2 linked regions of the Geomonas sp. RF6 genome follow. The main gene of each other region encodes a partner of the protein of the gene in region 2 in a complex. Links are inferred from orthologs where the notes say so. Each region holds a gene or a part of one and is shown on either strand. Other genes may lie near its edges.

Region 1 (14,322 bases), 2.5 Mb from region 2 along the record:
CTGCCTCCTTTGTCGCAGGGGTGGAACCAAACGGCATAGCGGTGGCGGACATGGACCTTGACGGGCTCGACGACATCGTCGTGGCGAACATAGGATCTCCCGCCGACGGGTCAAACTCCACCGTCTCGGTTCTCCTGCAGGACCCCGACGTTGTCGGCAATTTCCTTGCCGCGCGCAACATTGCAGCGCCGGGGGGCACCAGAAACGTCGCGCTGGGGGATCTGAACGGCGACACCTTCCCCGACATAGCCGCCGCCTCCACCGTCATCTTGTCGACCAATGCCGGGACCGTCTCCGTCTTCCTGCAAAACGGCGCAGCACCGGGAAATTTCTTCTTCTCCGCGAGCTACCCGGACGGTTTCACCCCCGAGTACGTGGCGCTCGGTGATTTCAACCGGGATCTGCGGCTGGACATCGCCATCCAGGACGGCCCGAGCATCCTTTTCCAGGACCCCAGCCGCCCCGGCGTCTTCCTCCCCGAGGTGCTGGTGGGGCCGCAGTAAATCTTCAGTCGAGGCGATCGACCCCCCTCCCGTCACGGGAGGGGGCGACTTCACCGTATGCACGCATCTCCATGTAGGCCGGGATAAGCCGCAGGCGTTCCCGGCATCTCGGCGTCCCCTGAGTCGCACCTCATAAACGTGCACCTCGAAAACGCTACCGCTATTCCCCCCGTCGCCGGTGTCGCGCTCCCTCCACTATCACCCGGCAGCGCCCGCTACAGCGCCCCCCGACCGAAGACTCCACCCCGCCGGGTCGCGCCCCTCCTTCACTCCTTCCGCTGCACCCTTTTTCTCCGCCTTTCACAATGATTTTATTGACTTTTGCCCCTTCTTTTATCTATTGTGCATACACCTAAAGATCCCGGTACCGTCTGCAATTGTCCCTTTCGCTTCGGTGACCATTGCAACAGATCAACGCGGATCTTTCGGCAGGACGGCAGCAGATTTCTCAGGAGAGAGGTTTAATGCGCAAAGTTACCACCATCCGTCAGAAGATCACCGCCACCATCATTTCCCTCGGCGGTTTCAGTATCGTCCTCCTCGGTGTTCTCGCCTTCATCTGGAAAAGCAGCGGCCTGGAACGCTGGCGCACCCTCAGTGCCGACATCCTGATCCTCTCCGTCATGCTCACCGCCGCCATCGGTTTCCTCTACCTCTCCCTGCGCAAAAGAATCCTGCTCCTGGAGTCGCTGAGGGAACACATCGCCGGCGTCACCTCCACCTGGGACCTCAGCCGTCGACTGGAGATAGACACAAACGACGAGATAGGGGAGCTGGCGCGGGAATTCAACGTCATGACGGAGAAGCTCGCCGCCATGGTCGGAAAGATCAACGCCTCCAGCCAGGAGCTGAGCGGGGTCTGCTCCACCATCCAGGGGGTCTCCGGACAGGTAGCCGGGGCCGCCGAACGGCAGGCCGGTGCCGTCACCGAGACCTCCACCGCCATCGGCCAGATCAGGGAATCGATCGAAGAGGTCACCCGCGGCGTCGACGGGCTCTCCCAGTCCGCGGCGGAAAGCACCTCCTCGATCCTCGAGCTCGCCGCCAGCGTGGAGGAAGTGGCGCTGAACGCGGAGAGCCTCGCCCAGTCGGTGGAGGAGGTGAGCTCTTCCGTCGGCGAGATGACCGCCTCCATCAAGCAGGTGAAAGACAGCGCCTCCAGCCTCATGGACACCGCCAACGTGACCTCCTCCTCCATCATGGAGATGGACAGCTCCATCAAGCAGGTGGAAAGAAACGCCCGCGAGACGGCCGCCATCTCCGAGGCGGTGCGCGGCGACGCGGAAATGGGGAAAGAGGCGGTCGACGCGGCAATCGCCGGTATGCAGGCGATCAAGAGCGCCTCCCACATCACCGCTGAGGTCATCAGCAACCTTTCCCAGCGCACCGGCGACATCGGCGCGATGCTCTCCGTCATCGATGACGTGGCGGGGCAGACGAACCTTCTCGCCCTCAACGCGGCGATCATCGCGGCGCAGGCCGGCGAGCACGGCAAGGGATTCGCGGTCGTCGCCGACGAGATAAAGCAGCTCGCCGAGCGCACCAGCCGCTCCACCAGGGAGATCGCCGAGGTCATCAAGGGGGTTCAGGAGGAGACGCGCCGCGCGGTGCAGGCGATAGGGCAGGCGGAGCGCAGCATCAACGAAGGGGAGTCGCTCTCGCAGAAATCGGGGGAGGCGCTGGTAAAGATCGTCTCCGGCGTGCAGATGGCGACGGCCCAGGTGGAAAGCATCGCACGGGCTACCATGGAGCAGGCGAAGGGGAGCCAGATGATTCGCGAGGCGATGGCGCAGGTCGCGGAGATGGTGCGGCAGATAGCGTCGGCCACCAGCGAGCAGGGGAAGGGGAGCGCCTTCATCATGGCCGAGGTGGAGAAGATGAATACCCTCACGATGCAGCTGAAGAATTCGACGCGGGAGCAGAGTCACACCGGCCACTTCATCGCCAAATCGACCGAGAACATCACCGAGATGATTCAGGCGATCAAGCAGGCGTGCGACGAGCAGAGCCGCGGCAGCGACATGATTCTCCCCGCGGTGGAGAACATCACCACCGCCACGGAAAGCAACCTGGACGGCGTCATCGTCCTCGTGGACAGCCTGGGGAACCTCGCCGGCCAGATCGACATGCTGCGTGAGGAGATCGGCCGCTTCAGCATCGCCTCGGCCCGCTAAGGGCGTAGCGCAGCACCAGGCAAAGGGAAGCTCATGCACGGAAAGATGCACCAGTCGCCGGACCTCGCCGAGTTCACCAAGGAGTTCAAGCCGAGGCGCCTCCCCCGCAAGACGATCATCTTCTCTCCCACCGACGAAATAGACGTCGTCTTCATGGTGAAGAAGGGGCGGCTGCGGGTGTACCTCGCCTTTGAGGACAAGGAATTCACCCTCGCCTTCCTGGAGCCCGGCGATTTCTTCAGCACGCACACGCGGGCTTTTGTGCAGTCGCTGGAGGATACCGAGATCCTCGAGGTGAGCACTGCGCGCTTCCAGCAGAAAGCCACAGAAATTCCCGCCATTTCCCTCGGGATGATGAGGATTCTCGGATCCCTCTTCCGCAGTTCCATCTCCATCATAGAGGGGCTCGCCTTCAAGGACGTGCACCTGCGTCTGGTGGACTTCCTGGTGGAGTCCGCCGTGCAGCGCGGCCAGGCGGTCGAGGGTGGGATCCTGGTGGAACTCGGCCTCTCCACCGAAGACATCGCGCTTCTCGTCGGATCGACGAGGCAGACGATCTCCACCTTCCTGAACGGACTCATCAAGCGCGGCATCATCGAAAAGAAGGACCGTCGCACCCTCATCATCCGCGACCTCGAGGCGCTGAGGACGTGGAAGGATTCCGAGAAGTAGCAAAAGGACGCTCGCAAAGGCTCATCCGAGAGTTCCGGGGAAGCCGTAACATGTTCCAATGAAGGGCCGCAGGGGGCCTCGCGTCCCCCCCTTCGCAAAGGGGGGAACGTTAGTTCTCCTGCAGTGCTTCGTGGCAATGTACCCACGCTCCCCCAGGCTGCTTTTTTCTCTATCGGAAAAGATTCCTCTCCCCGCTTCCGCTCCCGGGACCAATGGCGAAAACCAGCTTGTCCTGTTTTAATGTAAACACTAAGTCACCGTCTTTTTTGCGAAACTGTCGGTGACCTGACAGATCTTCCCTCCTCTTTTCTCCTATAGTCGTCCTGCATCCCACACCCCACACTACGCTGCTTCACGCAATTAGTTGCACATTGGAGTCTCCATGACAGCGGAGCGACAGGAAGCAAACCACCCTCTGAGGCTGCTGCGCATAAACGCAGGCTCGTGCAACGGCTGTGACGTCGAACTCACCGCCACCGCCTGCCTCTCCCGTTTTTCCTTCGAACGCGCAGGCTTCGTCCTCACCGAAGATCCCGCCGAGGCCCAGATCGTCCTCATTACCGGTCCGCTGACTGTCCGGGTGAAGGAACAGGTTCTTCAGCTTTATGCCGAGGTCCCGGAGCCGCACGTCACCGTCGCCGTCGGCGTCTGCCCCGCTTCAGGGGGCGTCTTCCGCGACAGCTACGCGATCGCGGGCCCCGTCGAGCGCTACCTCCCCGTCGAGGTCAATGTGCCGGGCTGCCCTCCGCGCCCCCAGGCGATCATGGAGGGGATGCAGGGAGCGGCCGCGCTCTGGCGCCAGAAAACAGGTCTCCCCTCCTTCTCCCCCGCTGCCGCCGAGGACGCCCCCGCAGCGCCTGCGCCGGAGGGGCCCGGCGTCGCCGTTCGCGGCAAGCTCTCCTACGACCCAGCCGCCTGTGCCGCGTGCCGCATGTGCGAGCACGTCTGCGCCGGAGGGGCGATCACCTTCACCGAGGACGGCGACGGCGTGCACTTTTCCCTGCAGCACAATGCCTGCGCCTTTTGCGGCTTGTGCACGCACTACTGCAAGACCGGCGCGCTGAAGCAGACCGGAAACTGGCACACGGCGCACTCCCGGGAGGAGAAGGCGGATTTCGTGGAGAGCGCCTCCATCCCGTACCGCCCCTGCGCGGTTTGCGGTGAGCCGATCCTCCCGGTGCCGACTGACCTGATCCGGCTCGCCTTCCGCGGCGTGAACCGGGACCTGGTCCGCCTGCAGAACCTCTGCCCCGAGTGCCGACAGGCGGAGACGCTTCTAGGAGTCAGACGATGAACGAATTTCAGGAAAAGGTAGCGGCGCGGCTTCGGTCGAGCGCCGGCAAGGAGGTGGAGATTTCCTGGCGCGCCTCCGGCAAAGGAGTGCAGACCGGCTGGTGCACGGTCGCCGCCGCAGATCTCTTCCCCGTCGCTCAGGGGGTGCAGGAGCTCGACGGCAGGCTCTCCGCAATCACCGGGTATCTCTGCGCGGGAAAAGCTGACGAGGGTGCCCGCCAACTCGCCTACCACTTCGACCTCGACGGCGCCACCCTCACCGTCACTGTCCCCCTGCCGCTGCACGGTGCCACCGTTCCATCCCTCACCCCGATCTTTCGCAGCGCCGACTGGAACGAGCGGGAGCTCATGGAGCTCTACGAGGTCGAGGTCGCAGGTCACCCCGACCCGCGCCGCCTCTTTTTGGACGAGTCGCTGGAGCCTGCCGCGCTGGAGCGGCTGATCCCCTACTCCTCCTTTATCAATGCGGCGAGCCCGAAGACCCTCTTTGAGAAGGTCCTCCTCGATCAGGGAAAGGAGGGGGCACGATGACGGCTTCCATCATTACCCTCGACTCCCGCCAGCTCCAGCTCGAAGAGCCGATGTACTTCAACCTCGAGATGGACGGTGACAGGGTCGCCACGGTGGACGTGGTGGCGGGGCAGAGCCACCGCGGACTGGAGACGCTCGTCCTCAAGCGCAACTTCTACCAGAACATCACGCTCCTTGAGCGCCTCTGCTCGCTCTGCTCCAACAGCCACCCCTCCACCTTCTGCATGGCCCTGGAGGAGATCGCGGGTATCGCGATCCCCGAGCGAGCGGAGTACCTGCGCGTCATCGCCGACGAGATCAAGCGGATCGCCTCGCACCTCTTCAACTGCGCACTCCTTGCCCACATCGCGGGGCGCGACGCCCTCTTCAAGGAGATCATGGAGCTGCGCGAGATCATGCAGGACACCAAGGAGGCGATCTACGGCAACCGCATGGACCTCGCGGCGAACTGCCTCGGCGGCGTGCGCTACGATCCCTCCCCCGAAGCCCTCTCCTACCTGAAGGGGCAGATGGAAAAGATGAAGCAGCCGCTGGAAACGCTTCTCTCCCTCTTCGGCTCGGACGCCGGGCTGCGCGCCCGGATGGAAGGGGTGGGGGTCCTCTCCCCGGAGCAGGCGAAGGCGTGCGGCGTGGTGGGGCCGGTGGCGCGCGCCTGCGGCATCGGGTACGACACGCGGCGCAAGAGCCCCTACTTCGCCTACCCCGATCTCCCCTTCGAGGTCGTTGTGGAGGAGGGGGGGGATGTGCGGGCCCGGGCCCTGGTGAGGCTGCGGGAAGCGCGGGAGTCGGTGGGGATCATCGAGCGGTGCGTGGAGAGGATGCCGGGCGGCCCGGTAGCGCCGGAGGTTCTGCCGGAGGTCCCGGCAGGGGAGGCGATCGCGAAATCGGAGGCGCCGCGCGGGGAGCTTCTGTACTACCTCGTGACGGACGGCTCCCAGCTCCCGGTGCGCCTGAAGTGGCGGGTGCCGAGCTTCATGAACTGGGATGCCCTCGGTTTCATGCTCAGGGGGGAGCGGCTCGCCGATATCCCTCTCATCGTTAACAGCATCGATCCGTGCATCTCCTGCACGGACCGCTGACGGAGGGCGCATGCACGAGATGTCGCTGGTGGCAAGCCTGATGGAGCTGATCGAAGACACCGTGCAACGCCACGACGTACAGCGCGTGGGACGGGTCTTTCTGAAGGCGGGGAGAATGGCCGCGGTGGAGCCGATGACGCTGCGCGCCTGCTTCGAGGCGCTCTCGGAGGGGACGGCGGCACAGGGGGCGGATCTCGTCATCGAAGAGGTGCCGGTGAGTTGCTCCTGCCGGGAGTGCACGAAGATCTACCGGGTGGAGAGGTACGACTTCCGCTGCCCGGTGTGCGGCAGCGGCGATACGGAGCTCCTGACCGGAAGGGAGCTGAGGCTTGACAGGCTGGAAGCTCTCTCGGCAGCGTGAGCGCCGATGGCACCGCGGGCGAGTCATCCGGAGCGGAGACAGAAAAGGGAGCAGTGAAATTGCAAAGGAGAGGTCAATGAACCAGAAAATTCAGCAGCGGGAAAATGCCATCGTTTTCTGCGATGCGGAGAAGTGCCTCGGATGCCACAGCTGTGAGCTGGCATGCGCGGTCGCCCACGGTGGCAAGGATCTGCACACCTCGGCGCTCTTGGGGATGACGCTGCGCCCCCGCACGAAGGTCGTCGCAGTCGCCGACATCATGATGCCGGTACAGTGCCGGCAATGCGAGGACGCGCCGTGCGCCTTCGCCTGCCCCAGCGGGTCGATCCGGCAGGAAGAAGGGCTGGTCACCATCCAGCAGCAGACGTGCATGGGGTGCAAGGCGTGCGTCATGGTCTGTCCCTTCGGCGCCATCAGCGTGAAGGGGAGCGGCGACGGTGGTCCTGCCCGCACCCGCACCAACCGCGGTGTCGCCCACAAATGTGACCTGTGCGCCGGCACCGGCAGGGAAACCCCCGCCTGCGTGGAGGGGTGCCCCAGGAAGGCGCTCAGCCTCATCGATCTCGAGGAATACCGCCAGACACTGCGCGAGGCCAGGGTGGCGGAGCTCGCTCAATCTCATAAATACCTCAAGAAAAGGAAGGAAACGCTATGAGCCTCAACAAATCGACCGATCCGTCCGCAGCCGAGCTTCTCCCCCTGGCGAAAAAACAGGGGATCGAAACGGTGTGGGACCGCTACAAGGCGATGCAGCCGCAATGCGGCTACGGCCAGCTTGGCGTCTGCTGCCGCATCTGCTGGAAAGGCCCCTGCAGGGTCGACCCCTTCGGCGACGGCCCGCAGCGCGGGATCTGCGGCGCCGATGCCGACACCATCGTGGCGCGCAACGTGATCCGCATGATCGCCGCCGGTGCCGCGGGACACTCGGAGCACGGCCGGCACATAACGATCGCCCTCCTCGGAGTCGCCGAGGGTAAGCTCCCCGCCTACCAGATCCGCGACGAGGCGAAGCTGCGCTCCATCGCTGCGAAGCTGAAGATCGAGACGGAAGGGAAGGAGATAGCCGAGATCGCGAAGGAAATCGCGCTCGTGACCCTCTTTGACTTCCAGAACCAGGACCACGACCAGTGCCTTACCTGGCTCTCCTCCACCCTCACGGAAAAGCGCCTGGAAAAACTCGGCGCGCTGCACGTACTGCCGCACAACATCGACGCTACCATCACCAACATCATGGGACGGACCCTGGTCGGCTGCGATGCGGATCCGGCAAACCTGATCCTCGGGGGGGTGAAAGGGGCGCTCGCCGACTACGATGGCATGTGCCTCGCCACCGAGCTCTCCGACGCCCTTTTCGGGACGCCGCAGCCGGTGGTCACCACAGCGAACCTCGGCGTGCTCCGTGAGGACGCGGTGAACATCGCGGTGCACGGCCACAACCCGCTCCTGAGCGAAGTCGTCTGTGACGTCGCCGCCCTCATGAACGACGAGGCGATCAAGGCGGGGGCCCCGGGGGGGATCAACATCGTGGGGATCTGCTGCACCGGAAACGAGGTGATGGTGCGCCACGGCGTCCCGCTGGCCGCCAACTACCTCTCCCAGGAGCTTGCGCTGGTGACCGGCGCGGTCGATGCCATGGTCGTAGACGTGCAGTGCATCATGCCGTCGGTGGCGGGAATTGCCTCCTGCTTCCACACCCAGGTCATCACCACGCTGGATGAGAACAAGATGCCGGGCGCGACGCACATTCCGCTGCGCACCGAGACCGCGACGGAGAGCGCCCGGCAGATCGTGGACACGGCGATCCAGGCGTTCAAGCGGCGCAACCCGGCAAGGGTGCACATTCCGGACACGAAGACAACCGCCGTTGCCGGCTTCAGCACGGAGGCGATTGTCGGTGCGCTGAGCCTTGTCAACGCGGAGGACCCGCTGAAGCCCCTCATCGACAACATCGTGAACGGCAACATCCAGGGGGTCGCCCTCTTCGCAGGTTGCAACAACCCGCAGGTGCCGCAGGACAGCGCCTTCGTCACCATCGCGAAGAAGCTCGCGGCGAACAACGTCCTTCTCCTCGCCACCGGGTGCGGCGCGGGGGCGCTTGCCAAGCACGGCCTGATGAACCAGGAGGCGACGGAGAAGTTTGCCGGTGAAGGGCTGAAAGCGGTCCTTACCGCCGTCGGCAACGCCGCCGGCCTGAACGGCCCTCTGCCGCTGGTGCTGCACATGGGCTCCTGCGTAGACAACAGCCGTGCGGTCGAGGTTGCGGTCGCCGTCGCCAACAAGCTGGGGGTCGATCTCGACGCCCTGCCGCTGGTGGCATCCGCCTCCGAGGCGATGAGCGAGAAGGCAGTGGCGATCGGCACCTGGAGCGTGGCGCTCGGCATCCCGACTCACCTCGGGACCATGCCGCAGGTAACCGGCTCCCCGGTGGTAACCGAGCTCCTCACCGCGACCGCGAAGGATCTTTTCGGCGGGTACTTCCTCGTCGAGCTCGATCCGGAGGCAGCCGCCGACAAGCTGCTGCAGGTGATCCAGGGGCGGCGCAAGGCGCTGGGGATCTAGGAACAGGATTTAGGAAACACCCTGAAGGACGCAGGAATCAGCAACAACCGGCCTCACGTTCCCTCCCCTTCAAGGGGAGGGACAGGGTGGGGATGGGGGCAATCCCCAGGGAGAACAAGCACGATGTGTCAAGGGCACGATCACGATCATGAGCACCATCATCACCATCACCACGAGGAGAGCTGCAGCTCCTCCGGGAAAGGGGTAAAGATAGCGATCACCGGGAAGGGCGGGGTGGGGAAAACGACGCTTGCGGCGCTTTTGGCGCGCTCCTTTGCCGATCACGGCGGGCGGGTGCTGGCGGTGGACGCCGATCCCGACGCCAATCTCGCCACTGCGCTCGGGATCTCCGCAGCCGCTCTTACCGAGGTGCAGCCGATCTCGCGGATGAAGGATCTCGCGAAGGAGCGCACCGGCGCCCAGGAAGGGTACGGGTCCTTTTTCAAGCTGAACCCGCAGGTGAACGATCTCCCCGACACCTTCAGCGTCGAGCACGACGGAGTCCGCCTCTTGCAGATGGGGACGGTGGAGCAGGGGGGGACGGGGTGCGTCTGCCCGGAACACACCCTGGTGAAGCGGTTGATGAAGCATCTTCTTCTGGAGCGTGACGACGTCGTCATCATGGACATGGAGGCGGGTATCGAGCATCTCGGGCGTGGAACGGCCGAGTCGGTGGACGGCGTCATCGTCGTAGTCGAACCTGGGCAGCGCAGCGTACAGACCGCTCAGCAGATCACCCGCCTTGCCTCCGACATCGGGATCAGGAAAGTGTTCGTGGTGGGGAGCAAGGTCCAGAACGAGAAGGACAGGGAGTTTATAGAGGCGGCGCTCCCGGAGCACGAGCTGCTGGGCTTCATCTCCTACAGTGACGAGATAAAGCGCGCCGACATGGGTGAAGGGAGCGTCTCCGGGCAGAGCGCCCGCGAGGCGTGCGCCATACGCGAGAGGCTGATGGCACAGGTGGTTGCGGGGTGAGTCGGACAGGTCGGACCGCAAGATCCCCCTCCCTTGACGGGAGGGGGACAGGGGGTGGGTGAAGCTGCCATCTGCTGAAATGGTGGCGCCTTCCCCCCCACCCTGTCCCTCCCCCGCAAGGGGGGAGGGGACGTGCGAGCCTACTCCTCGATCCGCACAATCTCCGCGTCGACCTTTCCGTCGACCACCTCCACCCGCGCGACGGTGACGGGGAGGTGGAACCTTCGGGGGCCGGCGCTGCCGGGGTTCAGGTAGAGCACCCCCTCCTTCCTGGTGACAGCCGCCTTGTGGGAGTGCCCGCTGATGACGCACCGGACCCCCTCCGGCAGCGCCTCCAGATCGTGCACGTTGTGTATCACCAGGAAGCGTGCTCCTCCCGCCTCAAACTCCTCTACATCCTTCAGTTTCTCCGACCAGGCTCCCTTGTCGCAGTTACCCCGTATGGCCACAAGTGGCGCCATTTCCCGCAGCGCCTCCAGCACGGCCTGGGAACAGACGTCCCCTCCGTGCACGATGAGGTCGCTGCCGCGCAACGCCTCCAGCGCGGCGGGGCGCATCACCTTGTGCGTGTCGGATATCACCCCGATCTTCATGGCTCCTCCCTTCTCACTTCCCCTTCGGGGCGTGCCCGTGCTTGCCATGCATCTTGTCCGCCACGAGTGACACAACGATCGAAAGAACGAGCGTCCCGATGATCACGCCGAGGGAGACGTGCAGCGCGATGGGGTACAGGTCGCTCACGATCATCTTCACCCCGACAAAAGCGAGGATGAAGGAGACCCCGAGCTTCAGGTACCTGAACATGTCCACCACATGGGCGAGGAGGTAGTACAGGGAGCGCAGTCCCATGATGGCGAAGACGTTGGAGCTGTACACGATGAAGGGATCTCGTGTGACCGCAAGGACCGCCGGGATCGAATCGACCGCGAAGATGACGTCGCTCGACTCGACCACCAGAAGTGTCAGGAATAGAGGGGTTACCGCGGTGACTCCATTTCTTCGGACGAAGAAGCGGTCGCCATGCTGCCTCTTCGTCACCGGGAAGCGGGTGCGCACCAGTCGCACGAGGAGATTTTTCTCCGGCTCAATCTCGTCGTCTCCGCCGAAGCACATCTTGATCCCCGTCACCACAAGGATCCCGCCGAAAAGGTAGACCATCCAGTGAAACTTCTCCATGAGCCCGATCCCCATGACGATGAAGACCGCCCTCATCACGAGAGCGCCGAGGATGCCCCACTTGAGGATCTTCGGCTGGTGGGCGCGGCTTACCTTGAAGTAGGAGAAGATCATGATGAAGACAAAGAGGTTGTCTACGGAGAGAGATTCCTCGATGACGTAGCCGGTGAAAAACTCCAGCGCCTTCACCTTGCCGAGGAAATACCAGACGGCGCCGTTGAAGAGAAGGGCCAGGGATACCCAGACGGTGGTCCACAAAAGCGCCTCACGAAACTTTATTTCGTGGCTATGGCGGTTGACCCAGAGATCGATCACAAACATAACGGAAACAACGGCTACAAAAATAATCCACATCAAGCTCTGGGATGACACTAGCGCTCCTTCTTATAAAAAGGACACCGTACGGTGTCTTGATCTGCACGTGAAAGCCTGCTTTCCACCGGCCGCTACGGCGCGTCGAGGAGTGCACACAACTCGTCTATGAAACCTGCCTGCCCCTTGATTATCTTCTCCCGGGCCAACTGAAGCGGAAACCAATCTGCCTTGTCCACCTCGGGAAACTCCGACTGCAGACCCGATTTTGGCGGCCACTCCATGGTAAATGTGTTGCTGTGCGCCTTCGCGGGGTCGCAGTCACCCTCGAACGCCCAGGCGCTGATCGTCTTCCCCCCCGGCTGCTTCAGCGGTGTGAGCTTGCGGTACGGCTCCCGCGGCTGCACACCGGTTTCCTCTTCAAATTCCCGCTTTGCGGCCTGCAGCGACTCTTCCCCCTCGAGGCACTCCCCCTTCGGTATCGTCCACGCTCCGAGATCCTTCCCTCTCCAGAAGGGCCCTCCGGGGTGCACCAGAAAGAGCTCGATACCGGACGCCCCGTACCGGAACATCAGAAGCCCCGCGCTCTTCTTCGCCATGGCGTCTCCTGTGGGGCCGCCTGCTGAGGATCAGGCGGCGCCGCCGACGGTGATCCCGGAGATAAGGAGCGTTGGCTGGGCGTCCGCGACCGGCACCCCTTGCCCGTCCTTGCCGCAGGTTCCTATGCCAAAGCCGAGGTCGCTCCCCACCATGGTGATCGCCTTCAGCACCTCCGGACCGTTCCCCGTAAGGGTCGCCCCGCGCACCGGTTCACCTATGATCCCGTTTTCGATGAGGTACCCTTCGGAGACCTCGAAGACGAAGTTGCCGTTGGTGGTGTTCACCTGGCCCCCCCCCATGCGCCGCACGAAAAGCCCCTGCTGCACCGTTTTCACGATCTCGTCCGGTGCGGAGCTTCCGGGGGCGATGAGGGTGTTGCTCATCCTCACGATCGGCCTCATGCGGTACGACTCTCTCCTCCCGTTCCCGGTGGAGGCGCAGCCGTCCTTCATGGCGGAGAGCCGGTCGTACATGTACCCCTTCAGGATGCCGTTTTCCACGAGGATGGTGCGCTGCCCCGCCGTCCCTTCGCTGTCGAAGAAGAAGGAGCCGCGCGCGTTGGCGATGGTGGCGTCGTCGACGACGGTGACAAGGGGGCTCGCCACCTCTTCTCCGATCCTCCCCGCGTACACGGATGTCCCCGCCTGCACGAGATCCGCTTCCAGTCCGTGCCCGATCGCCTCGTGCACCATCGTCCCCCCCGCCTCGGAGGAGAGGACGACCGGGAAGGTGCCGCCGGGGGACTTGCGGGCGCCCAGCATCATGACGCCGCGTGCCGCCGCCTTCAGCGCCTGCTCCTCAGGGGAGGCGCCATTGAAGAGCTCGAAGCCGCGCAGCGCCCCGAGAGGCTCGTACCCGGTCTGCACGATCTCGCCGTCCTGCGCCACGACCTGCACCGTGAAGAGGGTGGAGGTGGCGTGGTCCTCGCTGAACTCGCCGAGCGAATTGGCGCACTGCGTCCGCACCCGGTTGTCGCGGTACATCGCCATGACCTGCCGCACCCGGCGGTCGTAGCCGCGGGCCGCGCGGTCGGCGCGGGTTACCAGCGCCACCTTCTCCTGGAGGGGGATACCGTCCGGCGCGATCTCCACGGGGAAGCCGGCGCTGACCCTTTTCTCGGTGAGATCGATGGAGCCGCCGAAGGCCCCGCCCCGCACCCCTCTGCTGAGGGTGTCGGCCAGGGCGAGGAGCGCCTCCTCGGTGAGCTGGTTCGTGTAGGCGTACGCGGTGGAGAGGTCGCTGACGACCCTGATGCCGATCCCCCGGTCAGCGGCGGAGAGAACACGCTCCACCTTCCCGTCGTCGCACAGGACCGCGTTGTAGGAGGAGTCCTCGAAGTAGATGTCGGCGAAGTCCCCCCCTGCGGAGAGGGCCCGGCGCAGGATCCGCTCGATGTCGAATCTATCCAGCACTACTGACCTCCCTCGGTCACCTCGCTGACCGCTATCTCCCCGGAAATGGCGCCTATCAGTGCCGCGACGTCCCCGGCAAACGGAACGGGTGTCTCCACCCGCACGATCGCTCCCTTCGGGTCGACCGTGCTCATGGTGCACATCCCCTCGTACCCTTCCAGTATGAACTTCAGATAGACCAGATCCTTCGGTGCGACCCGGTACAACCTGCTGCAGCACTCCATCATATCCTCCCTGACGGCGGCCTCAAGCCGCCCCAGATTTCTTGATACCACTTGGCAGGTGAAAAGACAATTTTTCTTTGACGCGTTGCCTGGAGAGGGCGATCTGATATCTTTTGTGGTATGCCATTAGATATAATTAATAAACTATTTGTCTCTATTTTTCGGAGGGTTGCGCCCGTGACGGCGGCGCTGGCGGGCTTTTGCACCGTCTGTTTCGGAGGCGTCGATGCGGCGCTCGCCGCCTTTCAGCCGGACCTTTCCATTAAAATCGCGACGGAGCCGGACTCCACCTATCTGGACGAGGGAGTGTACGAGCACAACGTCGCCGTCGTCCAGGTAAAGTCCCAGGGAGCGGCACAGGGTGTGGCGGCGCAGTACCGGATAAAGATCAGAAATGCCGGAGATGCGGAGGACACCTTCAGGATCACCGGCGCCGGGAGCAGCAGCGGCT
Region 2 (14,439 bases):
TTCACGTTCTCGTCCACGAGCTTGAACTCGAGGCGGGCGGTCTTGCCGATCAGCTCGATGGCGCGCTTCGGATCCTTGATCCCCGGGAGCTGCACCACGATGTGGTTGATCCCTTCGCGCTGGATCACCGGCTCGGAGACGCCGAACTGGTCAATCCTGTTGCGGATCGTCTCCAGCGCCTGGGCGACGGCGCGATCCTTCCTGACCTGCGCCTCCTTCTCGTTCACCCTGAGCTGCAGGCTCACGAAGCCGGCCTCGTCGAGGGGGGGGAGGATGTCGATATCGGGATATTTCTTCTTCACCAGCTTCTGTGCTGCGTCGGCGGTGGCGCGGTCGTACAGCGTGACCTGCACCTTGTCCCCCCCTACCCTGGCGATCCTTTTAAAGCGCAGATTCTGGGAGTTCAGCGAGTCTTCCAGATCGGTTGCGATGAGGTCGAGACTCCCCTCCACCGCCTTGTCCGTTTCCACCTCCATCACCAGGTGGGTACCACCCTGCAGGTCGAGGCCGAGGTGGATCTTGTCCTTCGGCAAAAGCCCGCTCCACCAGGAAGGAAGCGGCGAGACCAGCGTGGGCACCATGTACACAAGCGAGGCGATGATAAAAAGGACTATCAGGGTGATGCGCCAGGTGTAACCCTTGTTCATTGAAAACTCCTTTCACGGAAATTGCAGAGTGTACTAGTCCTTCTTGACGATCGAGGCTATGAACGGCTTGTTGATCTTCACGTTGACGCCGGGAGCCACCTCGAGGGTCACGACCTGATCGTCGAGGGCGCTGACCTTGCCGTGCATCCCCCCCGCGGTCACCACCTGGTCACCCCTCTTCAGGGAGTCGAGGAGGGCCCTGTGCTCCTTCGCCTTCTTCTGCTGGGGACGGATGAGGAGGAAGTAGAAGATGGCAAACATGAAGATGAGGGGGAGAATCTGTTGCATCTGTTGCGGGAGTCCTGACATTGATTTACGTACCTCCTGATGGTTTATCGTCTAACACTGCGGAAAGTGGAACTTCTTCCTAGTACTGCGGCGGGGTCGCCCCCATCTTTGCGTAGAATTCCTTCCTGAAGCTGGAGAAGCGCCCCTCACCGATCGCCTTGCGGGCCCCATTCATGAGGTTCAGGTAGTAGTGCAGGTTGTGCCAGGTGTTGAGCCGCGAGGCGAGGATCTCCTTGCTGCGGTACAGGTGCCTGAGATAGGCCCTGCTGTAGTTGCGGCAGACGTAGCAGTCGCACTCCGGATCGAGCGGCGTGTTGTCCTCCGCATAGGCGCCCGCCTTTATGTTTATCCGGCCGGCCGAGGTGAAGAGGGCGCCGTTTCTGGCGTTTCTCGTCGGCATGACGCAGTCGAACATGTCGTACCCGGCATAGACCGCCTCGATGAGGTCCTCCGGCGCGCCTATCCCCATGACGTAGCGCGGGGAGTCGGTGGGGAGGAAATCCTTGCACGCCTGCAGCATGCTGTGCATCGTCCCCTTTTCCTCCCCCACCGAGAGGCCGCCGAGGGCGTAGCCGTCGAATCCGATCTCCATGAGGGAAAGGGCGCTCTCGCGGCGCAGTTCCGGGTGCATCCCACCCTGCACGATCCCGAAGAGCGCCTGGTGCTCGTCGCGGGGGGCGTCCTTGCAGCGCCTCGCCCAGCGGGTGGTGAGTTCCATGGAGCGCTTCACGTAGGAGTAGTCGGCGGGGTACGGCGGGCACTCGTCGAAGCACATGATGATGTCGGAACCGAGCGACCTCTGGATGGCGATGGAGGATTCGGGGGAGATGAAGTGGCTGGAGCCGTCGATGTGGGAGCGGAAGCGCACCCCCTCCTCGGAGATCTTGCGCAGTTCACCGAGGCTGAAGACCTGGAAGCCGCCGCTGTCGGTGAGGATCGGGCGGTCCCAGTTCATGAATCCGTGCAGCCCGCCGAGGCGCCCGACGAGCTCGTGGCCGGGGCGCAGGTAGAGGTGGTAGGTGTTGGCGAGGATGATCTGGGAGCCGACTTCCTTCAGCTCTTCCGGGGTCATCGCCTTCACGGTTGCCTGGGTTCCCACCGGCATGAAGATCGGGGTCTCGATGGTGCCGTGGGAGGTTGTCAAAGAGCCGAGCCGGGCGTCGCACCCGGGGTCATTCTGTATCAGTTCGAACGTAATGGCGGTCTTCCTTATCTCTTGCCCGGTCCCTCGCGGTCCCGGCTGAACGTTATCGGTCTTGAAGCTGTGGCGGGGATCGCACCCGCCATCTATTTATATTGCACCGGAACAAGAGGCCGAGTCTACACCACTTCCGCCCCCCGTGGCGCCCCCACTAGGAGATGAACATCGCATCCCCGTAGCTGAAAAAGCGGAACTTCCTCGCCACCGCCTCGCGGTAGGCGTTCAGTAGCGACTCCTTCCCCGCGAAGGCGCACACGAGCATCAGGAGCGTCGACTTCGGGAGGTGGAAATTGGTGATAAGCGCGTCGACGGAGCGGAAGCGGTATCCGGGGAGGATGAAGATGTCCGCCTCACCGTGCAGCTCGCCGGAAACCGCCGCGTGCTCCAGAGCCCTCAGCGCGGTCGTTCCGAGCGCGATCACCCGCCCCCCCCTTTCCTTCGTCTCCCGCACCGCGGCAGCCGTTTCCTCCGGTATGCGGTACGACTCGCGGTGCATCTTGTGCTCGGAGAGCGCCTCCACCCGGACCGGCATGAAGGTCCCGAGCCCCACGTGAAGCGTGAGCGGAGCGAGCCGAACGCCGCGGGCGGCGATCTCTGCGAGAACCGCCTCGGTAAAGTGCAGCCCGGCAGTCGGCGCCGCGACCGCCCCCTTCTCTTTGGCAAAGACCGTCTGGTACCTCTCCCGGTCCTCCCCTTCCGGCTCCCTCTTTATGTAGGGTGGGAGGGGCATCTTCCCGACCCGCTCCAGCCAGGAGGTGAAATCTTCGCAGGGGTCAAACTCGACCTGCCAGTGCCCCTCTTCCCTCGCGAGAACGACCGCGGCCATCCCCTCTGGAAGGAGGATGCGGCACCCCCCCTGCGGCGCCTTGGACGCCTTTATCAGGCACTCCCACACCTCCCCCGGCGCGCGGAGCCGGCGCACGAGAAAGATCTCCACCTTGCCGCCGCTCTCCTTCTGCCCGAAGAGCCGCGCGGGTATGACGCGGGTATCGTTTAGCACGAGGAGGTCGCCGGGACGGAAGCACCCCGGAAGGTCGCCAATGACGGACTCGCCGATCGTCCCGCACCGGCGTCCCAGGGTCATGACGCGGGAGGCGCCGCGGACCTCGGGGGGATGCTGGGCGATCAGCTCGGGGGGGAGCTCGTAATCGAAATCGGAAAGAAACATCTATGCCTTGCGAACGGCTCCGGCAAGGCGCCGGGCCGGATCTCTCTGTAGATAGTAGTGCTGCGGGTTTACTCCGGGCGGCTGTAGGCGGCGGAGAACTGCACGCCGGGATAGTAGTAGGAGAGGATCTCCCGGTAGGAGAATCCGTCCAGCGCGCGCTGCTTGGAGCCCCACTGGCACAGTCCCACCCCGTGCCCGCTCCCGGCGCCCGCCACCATAACGTCGTCGCCGAGGATAAGCAAGTCAAAGTTGGTGCTCTTCACCACGCCGTATCCGATCGCCTTCCTGAAGGCCACGCCGGGGACGCTCACCTTGCCGCGGCTGCAGGTGATCTGCACATCCTGGACGCGGCCGCTTTCGTTGCGCCCCCCCACCCGGACCTCGCGGATCCCGCTCACCGGGTACCCTGCCGACTTCAGCGCCCCTTCCACCTTTTTCAGGGGGATGGTCTGCTCCCACCGGCTCGGGTTCGCTTCCTGGCAGTACTTGCAGGGGACGCCGCGCAGATATGGAAGGGAGAGCCCCCACACCTCCCGGGAGTCCTCCGTGTGGCCGGAGCAGTTGGCGTGGTAGAAGGCCTGGATGGTGCGCCCGTTGAAGGTCAGGACCTCGCCGGCGGTCTCCTGCACCCCGCGCGCCGCCCGGCTGTCTTCCTGGTCCGCGCCGTCGTACACCTGGTCCATGACGCTCGACTCGAGCTGGTACGGCGCGTTCTTGCGGGCGGCCTTCTGGAACACCGCGTAGGAGCGGGCGATCACCGCCTGCGCCTTTATCGCCTCCATCGGCCAGGCCGAGGAAATCTCGCAGTTGATGAGACCGATGAGGTACTCCTCGAGAGGAAGCTCGTTTACCACCAAAAGCCCGCGCTCGCCGGGGCCGATCTCCACAATGCCGCGGTACCCCTTCCCGTTGACCCGCACGAGAGCCGCCGCCGTCGCGACGATACGGGAGAAGGGCCTGCCGTTCACCGTGACGCCGTCGCGGGAGCGGCGCAGCTCGATGGGAGGATCGAGACGGAGCGGTTCGCCGTTCGGACCGGTGACGAGGACGCCGTTTCCGTCGAGCGTTACCGTCTCCACCCCCTTCACCACCGCGACCCGGATCGTCTCCGGACGCAACGCCGCGGAACTGTGGCCCGCCACGAGAATGAGAAGGATTATAAGAATGCTGCGAAGAGCTTTCATTGCGGGGTTACTCGCCGATACAGGACGCCAAAAATCCCACGATATTAATCATACAAGGCGTTGCAAAGTCAATAATTTTATCTCTCTAAGCATGTGCCTTCCGATGCCCCTTTGGCAGGGCAATTGCTTCAAATCTCATTAGACCACCGCCCCGATCTGCGGCGTCCGTGGCGGAGCCCACGCCGTCGGCACCGATAGCGCGTGCTTTCGGCCATTTGAGTGAGGTGCGCCCTGACGCCTCACTCCTCTATGAGCTTGCAGTAACAGTGAAATTACGGTATATCACAGGGACCCTTGGCCATATGGCGCATGAATTACGAGACACTATGCTCAACTCGCTGAAGATAAAGATCCTCACTCTGGTAGCCTGCCTGCTGGTCTTCATCATTTCCTCCGTTGCTTATGTGAACTTCAGAGAGCAAAAGGAGCTCCTCCACGAGATAGCAAACAGAAACACCGTCCTCCTCACCGAAACGATAAAGAGCAGCATAGGGAGCTCCATGCTCTCCGGGCATACGGATGAGGTGCGGAGCATCTTCGGCAGGATCAAGACGCGCGAGTTCGTGAAGTCGCTGCGTATCCTCGACGAGTCGGGGAAGGTTCTCGCCTCCGCCACCCCCTCGGAAGTCGGCCGCCAGATACCGGAGGACCGGAACGACCCGCCGAGAACCGGCTACTGCATGATCGCTGGAAAAGAGGCGTTCCACTCCTACGCCAGGATCAGCAACGCGCCCGCCTGCCACAAATGTCACCCCGCCTCGAAAGAGATCCTCGGTGTCCTCGAAATAGGGCTCTCCCTCGACTACCTGAACGGCTTTATCGAGCGGGAGCGTCACACGGCGATCGTATCGACCTTCCTCCTCGTCTTCCTCATCCTGGCGACTATCGGCATCTTCCTTGTCTTTTACGTCGACGTCCCGATCAGGAAACTGATCAGCCACATGAGGCGGGTGGAGAACGGCGACTTCAGCCAGAAGCCGGCGATCACGAGCTCCAACGAGATGCACACCCTTTCCGAGAGTTTCAACGGGATGGTGGAAAAGCTGAAGGCGCTCATGGAGTCGAGCATCAGCCACGAGCGGGAACTCACCAAGGCGCAGGAGAAGCTCTCCTACCACCGCGAGACCCAGCTCATGAACGCCCGGCTGGAAGAGCAGATAAAGGAAATCGAGAATCTTAACATCACCCTCGAGGAGCGGATCGAGGAGATCGAGGAAGCGAACTACAAGATCGCCGACCTCGCCGGGGAACTGGAGGACAAGAACACCAATCTCGAGAAGGCGGTGGCGAAGCTCTCCACCCTCTACCGGCTCGGCCTTGCCATCAACGCCACCATGGAAGTGGAGAAGCTCTTCCAGCTCGTCGTGCAGACCACGATGGACACGCTCCACGCCCAGATCGGCTACATAAACCTGTGGGACCCGCAGCACGGGCTCCTGAAGGTGTGCACCATGATCGGGCACAAGGAATTCACCTCCGAGGGGAGCTGGTGGCCGCTACGCCCGTCCAGCATCTCCGGCTGGGTCATCGAGAACCGGAAACCGCTCCTCATCACCGACATGAACGAGTTCCCCGAGTTCGACCGCATGAGCGCCCTCGGCTTCGAGCGCCGGACCCTCATCTGTGCACCCCTCATCGTGAAGGAAGAGCTCATCGGCACCCTCACGGTGGTGAACAAGATGAACAGCTCCACCTACAGCTATGAGGAGCTGGAGCTCCTGACCACGATCGCCGCCCAGGCGAGCATCGCCATCAAGAACGCGAAGCTCTACGACGAGCAGCAAAAGACCTACCTGAACACCATCCAGGCGCTTGTATCTGCGATCGAGGCGAGCGACTCCTACACCTCCGGCCACTCCGAGCGCGTCACCCGCTACAGTCTCGCGCTGGCGAAAAAGCTGGAGCTCCCGCAGCCCCGGCTGAAGGTTATCGAGCGCGCCGCCATCCTGCACGACATCGGAAAGATCGGGATCGACCTCTCCCTCCTGCACAAGGAGGCGCGCCTCACCCCGGCCGACATAGAGGAGCTGCAGCAACACCCGACGATCGGCATGAAGATCCTCGAGCCGATCGAGTTTTTGAACGACGTCCGCCTCTGCATAGGGCAGCACCACGAGCGCTACGACGGAATGGGGTACCCGGGCAACGTCCCCGGGACGGAGCTTCTCCTCGAGTCACGCATCCTCGCCATCGCCGATTCTTTCGACGCCATGACCTCGGATCGCCCGTACCGGAAGGCGCTGCAACTCGACGACGCCATAGAGGAGCTCCTCGACAACTCCGGCAGCCAGTTCGACCCGGAGCTCGTGCGCATCTTCATCACGCTCCTGCGCACCCCCCTCTTCTTCCACAAGCAGCAGTACGCGGACAACGCACTCTCCGGGGGCGGGGATTGCCCACCCCGGCAATTCGTGCTATAAAGGCTTGTCCGCTACCGTCGCGCCAGCGGCGCGTTTATAGCACCGAACCGGTCCCAGAGGGCTACGCCCGAGTCACAGAAGCACTCCGAGGCATCCGTGCAACCTCTCCTGGAAATATCCGACCTCTCCACCCATTTCGCCCTACCCGGCGGCACCCTGAAGGCCGTAGACCGCGTCAGCCTGACCCTTTCCAGCGGCGAGACCCTTGCGCTTGTCGGCGAGTCGGGGTGCGGCAAGAGCGTCACCGCAGCCTCCATCATGCGCCTCGTTTCCCCTCCCGGGCGCATCGTCTCCGGATCGATCCGCTTCAAGGGAACTGATCTCCTGTCACTGAAAGAAGACGAGATGCGTGCAATCAGGGGGAACCGCATCGCCATGATCTTCCAGGACCCCATGACCTCTTTAAATCCCGTCCTCACTATCGGCGAGCAGGTGGCCGAGGGGGTGCGTCTGCACAAGGGGGTGGGGAAGAAGGAGGCTGCAGCCCAGGCGGTCCGGGTACTTACCCAGGTGGGGATTCCCGCCGCGGCGGAGCGCTACCGCGACTACCCCCACCAGATGAGCGGCGGCATGCGCCAGCGCGTCATGATCGCCATGGCGCTGGCGTGCGAGCCGGAGCTCATCATCGCCGACGAGCCGACCACCGCTCTCGACGTGACGATCCAGGCGCAGATTCTGGAGCTCATGGACCGGCTGAAGGAAGAGCGGGAGATGGGGTTGATCCTCATCACCCACGACCTCGGCATCGTGGCGGAGCGTGCGCACCGCACCGCCATCATGTATGCCGGGAGGATCGTAGAGAGCGCGGAGACCGCGGAGCTCTTCCGGCGTCCGCTGCATCCCTACACCCGCGGGCTCCTTGCCTGCCTGCCGCAGACGGCGGAGCCGGGGGCGCCCCTTCAGGTCATCAAGGGGGGGCTCCCGAACCTCGTGGGGGAAAGCACCGGCTGCCCCTTCAAGGAGAGGTGTCCCTTGTGCGGCGACAGCTGCCTCATAGAAGATCCGGAAACCCACGACGCAGGAGGGGGGCATATGGTGCGCTGCCTCAAGGCGCCATGACACCACTTATCCAGGCACAGGAGCTGGTAAAGGAATTTCCGGTCCGCGCAGGGGCGTTTGCCGAGAAGCGCCTGCTGCGTGCGGTGGCGGGGGTCGACCTGGAGATATATCCGGGGGAAACCTTGGGTCTTGCCGGGGAATCGGGGTGCGGCAAGTCGACGGTAGCGCGGCTTCTCACCGGCCTCACCCCCCCCACCGCGGGAAAGGTGATGTACCAGGGGCGCTCCCTCGCGGAACTCGACAAGAAGGGGATGGGACTCTTCCGGAAGGACGTGCAGATGATCTTCCAGGACCCCTTTTCCTCCTTGAACCCGCGCATGCGCGTCGCGCAGATCCTGGAGGAGCCGCTGATCATCCATGGGCTGGGGGATGCCCGCGAGAGACAGGAGCGGGTGGCCTATCTCATGAGGCGGGTCGGCCTCGCCGAGGAGCAGCTCGGACGCTTCCCGCACGAGTTTTCCGGAGGGCAGCGCCAGAGGATAGGGATCGCGCGGGCACTCGCCGTCTCACCGAAGATCATAGTCGCCGACGAGCCGGTCTCTGCGCTGGACATCTCCATCCAGGCGCAGATCATAAACCTCCTGCAGGAAGTGAAGCAGGAGCTCGGGCTGTCGCTTCTTTTCATCACCCACGATCTCTCCGTGCTGCGGCACCTGAGCGACCGGGTCGCCGTCATGTATCTCGGGCGGATCGTGGAGAGCGGCAGCCGCGACCAGGTGCTCGGGCGCTACCTCATGCCGTACACCGAGGCGCTCGTCTCCGCGGTGCCGGAAGTAGACCCGGAGAAGAGAAAGCGGAAGATCGTCACCCGCGGCGACCTCCCCTCCCCCCTCGATCCCCCCGCAGGCTGCCCCTTCCACACCCGCTGCCCGTACGCGCAGGAGGCATGCACGAAGGAGCGCCCGGAACTCCTGGAAAAGGAGCCTGGCCATCGCGCGGCGTGTCATTTCAGCATGGAGATATACAGGAAAGAGGAGAAGTGATCCCCCGCCCCACCATTTGACGCTGTCGCAGACCGTGAGCACTTCCATCCAGCTCCCCTCCGGGGCGCTCTGCTCCGGCGCGGCGCCACTAGCGTCCCCTCCCGGTGAGGAGATGATGAGAGCAAGCCGTCGGCAGCGCGTCCCTCCCCTTTCAAGGGGGAGGACAGGAGGGGGATGGGGTCCGGGGCGGCGAACCTCTACCCCATCCCCACCCTGTCCCTCCCCTTGAAAGGGAGGGGACGCCTGAGCTCCTGCCCTGCTAAAGGCACACAGGGGCGGCGGATTAAAAGAACACAAGCTCTCCCGGAATCCCCTGATGAACCTTCGTGAAAAACATCACGCAAACTTCTGTGGAATTCCGTGAAGAAGAAAAAAAACCCCGCGGGGGCGGGGAATTTGTTCAATTTACGAAATGGTAATCTGCGAAAATCTGCGTAATCTGCGGACGATCCGGTTTCCGTTTCTCTACTTCTCCGACCCGCTGACATCGAGCACCGCCACCCGCAGTGACGGCGAGCCGCCGGAGCCGAAAAAGCGCAGGTCGTCAGCCACAAGATCCACAGCGGAAAAGAGCTCCAGGATGTTCCCGGCGATGGCGATCCCCTTCACCGGATGCACCACCTTCCCCCCTTCGAGATAAAAACCTGCCGCTCCGACAGAGAAATCTCCCGAGATCGGATTGGCCGTGTGCATCCCCATCACCTCGGTAACCAGAACGCCGCGCTCGACCCCTGCGATGAGGTCTTCCAGGGAGGCCGTCCCTTTTTCGATGTACAGGTTGTGCGGAGCAAGGCGCGGCGCGCCCTTGATCCCGCCGCGCACCGCATTCCCGGTGGAGCGCTCCCCCATCTTCCGCCCCCAGTAAGTGTCAAAGAGATACCCCTCCAGCACGCCGTCGTGGACGAGCACGGTGTCCTGCTGCGGCACACCCTCGCCGTCGCACGGCGCAGTCCCCATTCCGCCGGGAAGGATCCCGTTGTCCCGCACGGTGATGAGAGGGGAAAGGACCCGCTCCCCCCTCTTCCCCGCTAGAAGCGATTTCCCCTTCGCCACGTTCTCCCCCAGAAAGGATCCGGAAAGGAGCTCCAGCATATCGGTGGCGATCCGGTTGTCGAAGACGACGGGGCAGCGCATGGAGGAGAGGCCGCGCGCGCCGAGAAGCGACGTAGCCTTCCGGCAGGCGCGCCCGGCGACAAGCTCGAGCTGCAGGTCGGCGTAGCGGTTGGAGAAGTCGAAATCCCACCCTATCTGCGCGTCCCCCCCCTCTTCAGCCACCGCCGAGACGCTGCAGGCGACGTAGCTCCCCAGGTAGCCGCAGGAGACTCCGAGGGAGTTGCGGATCAGCATCCGGTAGGTCGACTCAGAGTAGCTGCACTTGCGCACCCGCTTCACCCGCGGGTCGCAGGCGAGCGCAAGGCGCTCAAGCTCAAGGGCCCGCCCGACCTTTTCCTCCTCGGGCACCGCACCGAGCGTCTCATCGTACAGTCCCGGAATCTCCTGGCACGGGGAGGGGAGCGGCAGGCCGTAGTTGGGGTCAGGGGTCTGCATGGCGGCCGCCACGAGCGCACCTTCCACCATCCCGGCCAGCGCCTCCGGTTCGAGGCTCGTGGAGAAGGAGAAGCCGAGCCCCTCCCCCTTCTGGATGCGCACGGCCACCCCGCACGGTTCCGCGCACTTGAAGGCGTCCACCTTCCCGCCGCGCGCCTCCACCGAAAGATCCCTGCTGGAGCTCACCACGATCTCGTAGTTGTCCAGCAGCCGCTCCTTCAAGATGGCTTCCACCGCGTCCGCGTGCTGCGCCAGATCCTTTTCCATGATTGACCTCATTGCTACGTCCCGGCACCCATATTACGCCGGGGCGCTCTCCAGAAGAATCGTGCTGTTACTGCAGATCCAGAATCATGGCAATTTCATCGCAGTCGGGGAACTTCACGCACTTGATGCAGTCACCCCAAACCTTGTGCGGCAGCTGGCTTTTATCCACGATGTGGAAGTCGAGCCTCCCGAAGAAGTCGGGCTTGTAGGTGAGGCAAAAAACCCTCTTCAGTCCGAGCTCCCGCGCCTCGTCTATGCAGGCGCTGACGACGGTCCGCCCTATGCCGCGCCTCCCTGCGTCCTCCACCACGGCGACGGAGCGCACTTCGGCGAGGTCGTCCCAGACGATGTGCAGCGCGGAGACCCCCAGAATCTGCCCGTTTTCCTCGAAGACGTAGAAGTCGCGCAGCGCCTCGTAAAGCTCGGAGAGGGAGCGCGACAGCATCTCGCCGCGGCTGGCGTACCGTGTCAGAAGCTTCTGTATTTCCTTCACGTCCTCGATTTTAGCCTTACGCACCATGAACTGCCTCCTCAATCATTTCCCTTGCATGCTCCCGTGTCTTCTCCGTCACCCGCGCAGCCCCCAGCATCCGGGCCACTTCAGTCACCCGCTCCTCCCCGAGAAGAGGAGTCACCGCGGTTGTGGTTCGCCCGTCCTGCACCACTTTCTCCACCCGCAGGTGCTGATCGGCGCGCGCCGCCACCTGGGGGAGATGGGTGATGGCGAGGACCTGCTGCATTGCTGCAACCTTCTTCAGCTTCGCACCGACGAGCGCCGAGGTCGCCCCTCCCATCCCGGTATCGACCTCGTCAAAGATGAGAGTCGGCACCTCGCTCTCCGGGTGAAGCTGCTTCAGCGCCAGGAGGATGCGGGAGAGCTCCCCCCCCGACGCGGTCTTCGCAAGGGGCTTCGGCGGCTCCCCCGGGTTCGGGGAAAAGAGAAACTCCGCCCGCTCCAGACCGTAGCCGCGCGGCTCCGGGCACTCCTCGAAGGCTGTCTCGAAGACCGCGTGCGGCATGGCGAGATCCGAAAGCTCCCGCTCCATCCCGCTCTTAAGCTTCTGTGCGGCGGCGCGGCGCCCCTTCCCGAGCTCCACCCCTTTTTTGGAGATGAGCGTCGCAAGCTCCTCCAGCCGGGCATCGAGCTTCCCGCGCGACTCCTCCCGCGACGAGAGCTCCTCCAGCTCAATGTCGATCCCTTCCTTGTAGGCGAGGATCTCCGCGACCGTGTCGCCGTATTTCTTCTTGAGGCGGTGCAGAAGGTCGAGCCGGTCCTCCAGACTCGCGAGGCGCTCCGGGTCCGATTCCACCCCCGCCGCGTAATCGCGCAAGGTAAGGGAAGCATCCTCCAGCTGGGCGAGTGCCCCTTCCAGCGCTTCCGCCGCCGGAGCGAGCTTCGCGTCGATAGCGTTTGCCTCCGCCACCCCCTGCCTGATCCGGGAGAGGGCGCCGATGAGCGCTCCGTCCCCGCCGTAGAGCGCGTCGAAGGCCTGGGTGGTCAAGGTGAGGAGCTTCTCGCCGTGCACGAGGAGCCTGCGCTCCGCCTCCAGTTCCTCCTCTTCACCGACTGAAAGCTTCGCGCCCCCTATCTCCTCCGATTGGAAGGAGAGGAGATCGAGCCGGCGGGCGGCTTCGCGCTCACCCTCGTCAAGCTCCGCGATCTTTCCCTTCACCGCGCAGTATTCCTCGAAAAGTGCGGCGTACGCCGTCCGCTGCGGCAGGAGCCCGGCGAAACCGTCCAGCAGGTGCAGATGCCGGTCGCTCTTCATGAGGGTCTGCGACTCGTGCTGCCCCGATATGTTGATCAGGGCGCGGGAAAGCTCCGACAGCATGGAGGTGGTGCCGAGCCCGCCGCCGATGAAGACGCGGTTCTTGCCGCCGCGGGAGACGACGCGGCGCACCAGGAGCTCGCTGTCGCAGTCGATCCCCAGCTCGGCGACCCGCGACAGCAAGTCCGGGCGCTCGGAGAGGTCAAAGAGCGCCTCCACGCTCGCCTCGTCGGAGCCGGAGCGGATCAGATCGGAGCTCGCGCGGCCGCCGAGGATAAGGTTCACCGCATCGATGATGATCGACTTGCCGGCACCGGTTTCGCCGGTGAGGATGTTCAGACCACCGTGGAACTCCACATGGAGCTGCTCGATAATGGCGAGGTTTCTGATGTTTAGCTCTCGTAGCATGAGTCTCTCGAGATGTTTATTGGGATAGGTGAAGGAAAGGAACGGGGCGAAGGCAGGACGCCTCTAGCGTTCCCCCCATTTGAGTTTCGTGCGCAGCACCTCGTAGTAATCCTTGCTGGTGGAGCGCACCAGCCTCGTGCGCTGCTGCGCCTTGCGGATCTGCAGGAGGTCGCCGCAGACGAGGCGCACCCCGGTCTGGCCGTCGAGGGTGAGAAAGACGTCCTCGTGGGTCGACTTGAGGGTGATGCCGATCGTCACGTCCCCGGACATTACCAGGGGGCGGTTCGTGAGGGTATGGGGACAGATCGGGGTCAGGGAGACGCACTCGAGGTCCGGGTGGATGATCGGGCCGTTCGCCGAAAGTGAGTAGCCGGTGGAGCCGGTGGGGGTCGATACGATCAGCCCGTCCGCCTTGAAGGTGGTGAGGTACTGCCCGTCGACCACCGTCTCCATGTCAATGATGCGCGCCAGCGCCCCTTTGTTGATGACCACGTCATTGAGGACCCGATGCAGCTCTATCTCGCGCCCCTGCCGCTCCAGGGAGACCTGGAGCATCATCCGCTCGGAGACCTCGAAGTCGCCGCTCAGGCAGCGTTCCAGCGCCGGGTACATTTCCGAAAGGGGGATCTCCGTCAGAAACCCCAGGCTGCCGAGGTTCACCCCCAGTATCGGCACCTCGCGCCCCCCGACGTGGCGGGCGGCGGAGATCAGGGTGCCGTCCCCTCCGAGGACGAGGACGAGGTCCGCGGCCTCTGCTATCTGCTCACCGGAGAGGCACACCGCGAGCTCCGGCTGGGAGAGCCGGCACGCGAGATGCTCCTGTACCAGAGGGGTGATTTCCCGGGCCCGGAACCAGCGAATCAGGTCCTCGGCGACAACGAGACAGCGGGGGTCATGCACCTTCGCGAAAATGGCTGTTTTTTTCATCATGACCCTTTACTTGCAATGTAAACTTGGATTTACTAGCATAGATACTGTATCATGTCCATGGTAAAGTCTTCGAAACATTTCCCCGCTGAAGGCCCGCAGATTCACCCCGCGGCCTATCCCTCACAACACAAGGTGCACTCATGACAGATGAGGAATTCGGCGTTAATGACCAGCTGGACAAGGTGATGGTCATCATCAAGTCCTTCCTGGAACACTTGGAGTATACCCTCGGGAAGGACAAGTACTCCGCGACGAAGTACGACAGCTTTAACGCCCTCGCCTACGCGGTCCGCGACCACCTGGTGGAGCGCTGGCTCGACACGCAGCAGGCTTACTATAACCTCGACAACAAGAGGGTGTACTATCTCTCCATGGAGTTCCTCATGGGGCGCACCCTGGGTAACGCCCTCATCAACCTCGGGATCATGGATGACTTTCGCGAAGCCCTCTCCTCCCTTGGCCACGATTTCGACGAGATTCTGGGACAGGAGCAGGACGCAGGGCTCGGCAACGGTGGCCTGGGGCGACTTGCCGCCTGCTTCATCGACTCCCTCGCCACCATGGGCT

What was found.
Region 1: the proteins of LPW11_RS22060 (region 2) and LPW11_RS11580 are in contact, whole or in part, in a solved structure (PDB 5NJ9), measured with the Escherichia coli proteins. The link is inferred for Geomonas sp. RF6 from one-to-one orthologs.

The regions. Positions count from the first base shown.
Region 1 is NZ_CP087999.1:2,675,246-2,689,567, forward strand. Bases 11,457-14,322 are described here. They hold LPW11_RS11580 (TldD/PmbA family protein), read right to left. Parts: upstream 13,648-14,322; coding sequence 12,265-13,647; downstream 11,457-12,264. Other genes in these bases: LPW11_RS11570 (TerC family protein), read right to left, coding at 11,457-11,695; LPW11_RS11575 (NUDIX domain-containing protein), read right to left, coding at 11,770-12,234; LPW11_RS11585 (DUF4911 domain-containing protein), read right to left, coding at 13,647-13,871; LPW11_RS11590 (COG1470 family protein), read left to right, coding at 14,049-14,322. In the rest of the region: LPW11_RS11515 (FG-GAP repeat domain-containing protein), read left to right, coding at 1-503; LPW11_RS11520 (methyl-accepting chemotaxis protein), read left to right, coding at 968-2,677; LPW11_RS11525 (Crp/Fnr family transcriptional regulator), read left to right, coding at 2,711-3,349; LPW11_RS11530 (hypothetical protein), read left to right, coding at 3,732-4,643; LPW11_RS11535 (NADH-quinone oxidoreductase subunit C), read left to right, coding at 4,640-5,173; LPW11_RS11540 (hydrogenase large subunit), read left to right, coding at 5,170-6,252; hydrogenase maturation nickel metallochaperone HypA, read left to right, coding at 6,263-6,613; LPW11_RS11550 (4Fe-4S dicluster domain-containing protein), read left to right, coding at 6,690-7,268; cooS (anaerobic carbon-monoxide dehydrogenase catalytic subunit), read left to right, coding at 7,265-9,172; LPW11_RS11560 (ATP-binding protein), read left to right, coding at 9,296-10,147; LPW11_RS11565 (metallophosphoesterase family protein), read right to left, coding at 10,288-10,740; more of LPW11_RS11570, read right to left, coding at 10,754-11,456. UniProt on the Escherichia coli protein: Metalloprotease involved in CcdA degradation. Suppresses the inhibitory activity of the carbon storage regulator (CsrA).
Region 2 is NZ_CP087999.1:5,180,828-5,195,266, forward strand. The notes cover bases 8,591-11,573. They hold LPW11_RS22060 (TldD/PmbA family protein), read right to left. Parts: upstream 10,766-11,573; coding sequence 9,416-10,765; downstream 8,591-9,415. Other genes in these bases: LPW11_RS22055 (ABC transporter ATP-binding protein), read left to right, coding at 8,591-8,950; LPW11_RS22065 (N-acetyltransferase), read right to left, coding at 10,833-11,285; recN (DNA repair protein RecN), read right to left, coding at 11,275-11,573. Also shown: protein translocase subunit SecD, read right to left, coding at 1-647; preprotein translocase subunit YajC, read right to left, coding at 681-956; tRNA guanosine(34) transglycosylase Tgt, read right to left, coding at 1,015-2,133; tRNA preQ1(34) S-adenosylmethionine ribosyltransferase-isomerase QueA, read right to left, coding at 2,288-3,304; LPW11_RS22040 (SpoIID/LytB domain-containing protein), read right to left, coding at 3,373-4,488; LPW11_RS22045 (HD-GYP domain-containing protein), read left to right, coding at 4,815-6,908; LPW11_RS22050 (ABC transporter ATP-binding protein), read left to right, coding at 7,005-7,967; more of LPW11_RS22055, read left to right, coding at 7,964-8,590; more of recN, read right to left, coding at 11,574-12,942; LPW11_RS22075 (NAD(+)/NADH kinase), read right to left, coding at 13,006-13,869; LPW11_RS22080 (glycogen/starch/alpha-glucan phosphorylase), read left to right, coding at 14,013-14,439.